3 regions of the Clostridium perfringens genome follow, and region 3 is predicted to be linked to each of the others. Evidence: riboswitches for the same ligand, from Rfam matches in the RefSeq annotation. Region 3 holds a riboswitch; each other region holds the start of a gene.

Region 1 (2,274 bases), 1.4 Mb from region 3:
TCTTTAGTCATTATTCTTATAGTTATTTTACTTCTGTCATTTATATAGCCTTTTCCTAAGAAATAACCTTTATGATTGTAAACTTCAACTATATCTCCGTTTTCATAATCTCCATCATATTCGTTTATTTCATCAATATATATCCAAGGTCTGCCTTGTTCAGCTTTTTTGTTTTTACCTTTGTGTAAATAAAACTTACTCGCCATTTAAATAGCTCCTTCCAAAATAATTCTTATAAGATTATAACATATTCTAGGCTTTCCAATAGGTTTAAAATGCATTTAAGAAAAATAAATTGGTACTTTAGAATAATAAGATAATATTTAATATATATTTCTAATAAGAGTAATTTTAAGGATTGAAAAAAATGATAAAAGCTATAGTTATTCCTACACCTAAAAGATTAAAGAAATACATAAGAGATACTGACTTTAAAAAGAAGGCGAAATCTTTTGTTACTCCAGAGAGAGCTATTATATATGGAACCATAGGAACAGGTGTAACCATAATGTCTCTAAGTGATGTACCAGCTAAGCCCTTTGTTATAGGAAGTTTATTATATCATGGCATTGCCTATGAAATTTTAGAAAAGTGGTATGATGAGTATGGTAATGACGAAGAGCTTAGAGAAATGATGATGCAAAATAGAGATTATTGGAATAATTTTTATATGAGGTTTTAAACTATAAAAAATTTATGGGTAAAAATCAATACACATCTAAAATAGATACTTAATTTAAAATATAACTAGAATTTATTAGGAAAAATATATATAATAATTATAGACTTTATAGCTAGGGGTGCCTTTGGCTGAGAGATAACATTTCGTTATTAACCCTTAAACCTGATCTGGATAATACCAGCGTAGGAAAGCCTGTAGAAAGTTTTATAATAGTATTTTATATGGTTAGATTATTATGACTTTTTATAAATTAAGCTACATCCTACATGGATGTAGCTTTTATTTTTTTATTAGACATATTATAACAGGCTATGATTATAAACTAAAAATTGTATGAAGTTTTTAGTTAGAGTTTTATAAAACTTTGAGGTAATTCTTATTTGGGCTATTAGGTTTAATCATAAGATTAAAGGAGATATAGAATATGAGATTTACAGAAAAATTATTAAAAGAAGCAATGCCTATATGGGAGAAGTATTTAGATCACCCATTTATAAAGGAAATTGGAGAAGGAACTCTTGATAAGAATAAATTTAGAGAATATTTAGTTCAGGATTACCTTTATTTAAAAGAATATGCTAAAGTTTTTTGTGCTGGAGTAGTTAAAGCTAAAACTATGGAAGAAATGAAATTCTTTTATAATTCAACAAAGGGAACTATGGAGGATGAAACAGCGGTACATATAGAATATTTAAAAGGATTTGGTATATCAGAATTAGAAGCAGAGAAAAGAGAATATAAGAGTACTACTATAAGTTATACAAGCTATATGCAAGCAATAGCGTTAACCGGAGATTTAGATGAGATTGCTATTGCAACTTTACCATGTACATGGAGTTATAGCTATATAGGAAAATATATTTCAAAAAAATACTCTAACAAATTACAGGGGAATTTCTTTAAACCTTGGATTGATGAGTATGCTTCTGATGGATTTGATAAGTTTACAGATGAGTGGTTAGCTTACGTAGATAAAAAATGTTCAAACTTATCTGAAGAAAAACAAAAAAGATTAATAGATATATTTAAAAGAGCTAGTTTGTACGAACTTGATTTTTGGAATATGGCGTATGATGAAGGTGAAAAATAATGAGTGTTTATTTAGTAGCTTTAATTGGAATTTTAATATTAGGTTTATACATATTAGATTTAAGAAAACATAAAATTACAACAAGAGAAATTATCATGATTGGACTAAGTGTAGCTATTTCTTATGTGCTTTATATGATACCTTTAGTTAGATATCCTCAAGGTGGTGGAATAACTTTCTTTTCTATGCTTCCAATAATGCTTTTATCATTAGTATATGGAAGAACTGTTGGAGTTACAGGAGGATTGATATTTGGGCTTTTGAAAATATTAAACGGAGCTTTTATAGTACACCCAGTACAATTTTTACTTGATTACATACTGTCAAATATGGCTTTAGGACTAGCGGGATCATTTGAAATAGATAAGAAATATAAAATATTCTTTGGCTCACTTATGGCTGGTAGTATAAGTACTTTTGTAAGCATAATATCAGGAGTGATTTTCTTTGGTCAATATGCTCCTCCAGGAATGAATTTATGGATCTATTCAATAATTTATAA
Region 2 (2,274 bases), 990 kb from region 3:
CATTACCACCTTAAATACGTATTGTCAATATTTAAAATTATTTAAAAATTCGTTTTTTAGATGATTTTAGACGTATTTATATTGTTTTTATTAATTAAAGTTCGTATTTAAGAATAAAAATAGAGATATATTAAAAGTCTCGAATAATATTTTTTAATATATCTCTAATATTTTTAGTCTTCTCTTAAAAGATTTATATCCTTTCCTTCTAGAATCTTATTCATATTTCTTATAGAGCACATTTTTCCACACATTGTACAACTATCTTTATGTTCAGGAGTAGATTCTTTTCTATATCTAATGGCTTTTTCACTATCTATAGCTAAAGAAAACATCTCGTCCCAATCTAGTCTTTTCCTAGCATCACTCATTTTATTATCTATGTCCCTTGCCCCAGAAATTCCTTTTGCTATGTCAGCTGCATGAGCCGCTATCTTTGTGGCAACTATTCCTTCCCTTACATCCTCTAAATTAGGAAGTCTTAAATGTTCTGCTGGTGTTACATAACAAAGAAAATCTGCTCCATAAGAAGCTGCCATAGCCCCTCCTATAGCACTTGTTATATGATCATATCCTGGTGCAATATCAGTTACTATTGGTCCTAAAACATAAAATGGTGCTCCATGGCATAATTTTTTCTCTAATAAAACATTAGCTTCTATTTCATTCATTGCCATATGCCCTGGACCCTCTATTATTACTTGTACATTTCTTTCCCAAGCTCTTTTTGTTAGCTCTCCAAGAGTAATTAATTCTTTGATTTGTACAGCATCAGTTGCATCAGCTATTGAACCTGGTCTACAAGCATCCCCTAAACTTAAAGTTAAATCATACTTTTCACATATATCTAATAATCTATCAAAATATTCATAGAAAGGATTTTCTCTATTATTTAATTCCATCCATGCAAAAAGAAGAGATCCTCCTCTAGAAACTATATTAGTAAGTCTTTTATTTCTTCTAAAAGTTTCAATTGTTTCTCTATTTAATCCAGCATGTATAGTAACAAAGTCAACTCCATCCTTTGCATGTTTTTCTACAACTTCAAAAAATTCATCAACAGTTATATCTTTAAGCTCTTTATCATAGAAACCTACTACATCATACATTGGTACAGTTCCTATCATAGCCGTAGAAACTTCTACAAGTCTTTTTCTAAAATCATAAGTTTTACCATAATTACTTAAATCCATTATAGATTCTGCATTCATATCTATTGCTTTTTTAACTTTTTCTAACTCTAATTCTATATTGGCACAGTCCTTTGAAATTCCTAGGTTAACATTTATTTTAGTTCTTAACCCTTGTCCAACACCTTCTGCACTTATACTTTTATGATTTTTATTAGCTGGTATTACAATTTTTCCTTCAGCCATTAAATTCATTAAAGTTTCAATATTAATTCCTTCTTTTTCTGAAACTACTTGCATTTCCTTTGTTATTATTCCTTTTTTAGCAGCATCCATTTGAGTTGTATAATTCATATTAGTTCTCCTTATTTTAATTTTTTAACTGCGCAGTTAAATTAATATAGGATCCTATTTTTTTATAAAAAATAAAAGCTTGCCATAAGGCAAGCTTAATAAACACTTATATAGATACATTTATAACTTTTTAAAGTATAAATATAAATAAACAACAGTTTATGCTTCCCTACGGTAGTACTAACTACATCAGGTTTTAAGGGTTAGATAGATATTATCCTCTCAGCATATAAAATGCACCCCTAGCACTTACGATTAAATATTCACTTTTTTTAAATTATACTATCAATTTTTTTCAATTTCAAGTAAATTTATAAAAATAAGTAATAATATACTTAATAATTATTTAAGCTAAATATAAAAAATATACTAAATTAAAACCAAGTAAAATATAAGTAGAAATTAAAAAAGCTTTAGAATAAGTTCCTATCTCATTCTAAAACTTTCCTAACTATTCCGATTTATATATTATAATTTAAGTTTTCTCTACAAAACAATGGAATTTTAAAAGCCTGTATGACAAAATCCACCGCCTCTATTTACACTTTTAAGTTTAGAAACATCATCTGTTTTTATAAAATTAGCTTTATAATATTTTGCTAAAACCATCTGAGCAATTCTATTTCCTTTTTTTATGTATATAGTTCCATATGGATTTCCGTTCTTATCTAAATAAATATATGTTTTTAATAACTTTTTATAAGCTTTTTTTCCTTCATCCTCATAAGAACTTATATCATGTCCTTTAGATTCTAAATAGTCGCTTAATCTTACTTCAGTATAATTATTT
Region 3 (2,274 bases):
CCCTTTATAAGTGAAGGCTCTCCCTCTAGTATTAATTTTTTAGCAAAATCTTTTCTAAGTTTTGATGCTTGTACACCTACTGGATCTAAAACAGAGGGAATTCCTTTTTCCTTTGCTATTTTCATAGAAATCATTGATGACTCCATTTGGTAAGGCTCTAAAGTTCCTATATTAACTAATAATCCATTAGCCATTTTTGTTATATCTTTTAATTCATCATGATGGGTAGCCATAAGAGGTAAGCCTCCATAATTAATGGTTACTTGTGCTAAATCATTAACTGTAACATAATTAGTTATCATATGTATTAAAGGATTTTCTCTTTTTAAAACTTCCATTTTTATTCCTCCTAGTAAAATTTATAGAAATGATGTGTTGGTCCAACACCCTTTCCAAGTTCAAAGCCATTTTTTATAGCACCTGTAATATATTCTTTTCCACCTCTCACAGAATCAACTATATTCATTCCCTTTGATAAATTAGCTGTAATAGCTGATGATAAGGTACATCCTGTTCCATGAGTATGCTTTGTATTTATTCTCTCTTCATTAAAAAGAGTAAAGTTTTCACCATCATATAAAATATCTATGGCCTCTCCTTCTAAATGTCCACCCTTAATTAAAACATTTTTTGCTCCTAATTTTTTAAGATCACAGGCTGCTTTTTTCATATCTTCTATTGTAAGTATTTCTCTACCTAATAATTCTTCTGCCTCTGGTAAATTTGGAGTTATCAAAGTAGATATAGGTATTAACTTTTCTATTAAAGTATTTTTTGCATCATCTGATAAAAGCTTAAATCCACTTTTTGAAATCATAACAGGATCTAATACTATTTGAGGCAATTTTTCTACTCTTCCTAAAGCATTACTTATGGCTTCTATTGATTCAATTTTAGATACCATGCCTATTTTTATGGCTCCTACTTCTATATCATTAAAAATAACATCTATTTGTTTTTCTATTATTTCAGGAGTAACATCCATTATTCCAAAAACTCCTTGAGTATTCTGAGCTGTTATGGCAGTTATTATACTCATTCCGTAAACTCCATTAGCAGAAAAAGTTTTTATATCAGCCTGTATTCCTGCTCCCCCCGAACTATCTGACCCTGCAATTGTTAATGCATTAAATAATTTACTCATATTTTTCACTCCTTCTAAAAAAGAAAAAGCATATACAGCCCTAAGGCTATATATGCTTTAAAATCAATTTAAATATATGTGTCTCTTGGGCTTCCCTACGCTGGTATTAACCAGATCAGGTTAAAGGGTCAAGAAATTTCATTTCTAATCTCAGCCAGACACTACTGGCACCCCTAGCTATTTTTTATGCTATTTTCTAATCCAAATGATATCATAGTCACCCTTCTTTTTCAACATACCTTTTTTGAAATTTTTTAATTTAAGGATTATAATCTTAAATATATGATGAAGCTTAGGAGGATATTTTATGGTTAGCTTAGTTTTAGAAGGAGGAACTTTTCGTCCTATTTTTAGTGCAGGAGTTATGGATGCTCTTCTTGATAATAATATAATATTTCCTTACTGTATTGGAGTTTCAGCAGGAATAACTAATGGTTTTTCATATTTTTCTAATCAAAAAGGAAGAAATATTGAAATATTAAAAAAATATAGAAATGATAAGAGATATTTAAGTCTTTCTAACTTCTTTAAGTGTAGAAGCATCTTTGGTTTAGATTTTGTATTTGATGAATTAGCAAATAAACTCTTCCCTTATGATTTTAATGCACTTTCAAATTATAAGGGAAGAGTTTTAGTAGGTGTTACAAATGCTAACACAGGAAAAACAGAATACTTAGATGGAAAAGTTAAAGATGAAAAATATATGGCTTTAAGAGCAACTTGCGCTATTCCTATACTTTTCCCAGCAATAAAAATAAATGGAAATGAATATTATGATGGTGGACTATTAGATCCTATTCCAATAAAAAAAGCTATAGCAGATGGAAATGAAAAACACTTAATAGTTCTTACTAGACCTAAAAGTTATAGAAAAACCTTAGGAAAAAGTAATAAGTTAGCATCTAAAATAGTGGGACGTAAATACCCTAACTTAAAAGATACATTTTTATCAAGACATATAAAATATAATGAAACAGTAAAATTTTGCGAAGAATTAGAAAGAGCTGGGAAGGCGATTATAATAAGACCAAATGAAGATGAAGCTATTGAAAGTTTTGAAAAAGATGTAACTAAATTAGAAGAGGCTTATAACTATGGATATAATGCCTGTATAAAAAACTTAGAAAAAA

What was found. Region 3 has a riboswitch for thiamine pyrophosphate ahead of thiD (bifunctional hydroxymethylpyrimidine kinase/phosphomethylpyrimidine kinase). Riboswitches for the same ligand answer to the same signal wherever they lie in the genome.
Region 1: linked by a shared signal. The riboswitch ahead of tenA (thiaminase II) and the one ahead of thiD (bifunctional hydroxymethylpyrimidine kinase/phosphomethylpyrimidine kinase) in region 3 are both predicted to bind thiamine pyrophosphate.
Region 2: linked by a shared signal. The riboswitch ahead of thiC (phosphomethylpyrimidine synthase ThiC) and the one ahead of thiD (bifunctional hydroxymethylpyrimidine kinase/phosphomethylpyrimidine kinase) in region 3 are both predicted to bind thiamine pyrophosphate.

Annotation. Positions count from the first base shown of each region.
Region 1 is NZ_CP065681.1:437,710-439,983, forward strand. It holds gene I6G60_RS02255 (class I SAM-dependent rRNA methyltransferase) at 1-206, opposite strand, end outside; gene I6G60_RS02260 (hypothetical protein) at 368-682, shown strand; TPP riboswitch at 787-888, shown strand; gene tenA (thiaminase II) at 1,107-1,772, shown strand; gene thiT (energy-coupled thiamine transporter ThiT) at 1,772-2,274, shown strand, end outside.
Region 2 is NZ_CP065681.1:2,778,924-2,781,197, forward strand. It holds gene thiC (phosphomethylpyrimidine synthase ThiC) at 174-1,484, opposite strand; TPP riboswitch at 1,634-1,738, opposite strand; gene I6G60_RS13015 (dUTP diphosphatase) at 1,989-2,274, opposite strand, start outside.
Region 3 is NZ_CP065681.1:1,788,989-1,791,262, reverse strand. It holds gene thiM (hydroxyethylthiazole kinase) at 1-338, opposite strand, end outside; gene thiD (bifunctional hydroxymethylpyrimidine kinase/phosphomethylpyrimidine kinase) at 350-1,144, opposite strand; TPP riboswitch at 1,220-1,329, opposite strand; gene I6G60_RS08680 (patatin-like phospholipase family protein) at 1,452-2,274, shown strand, end outside.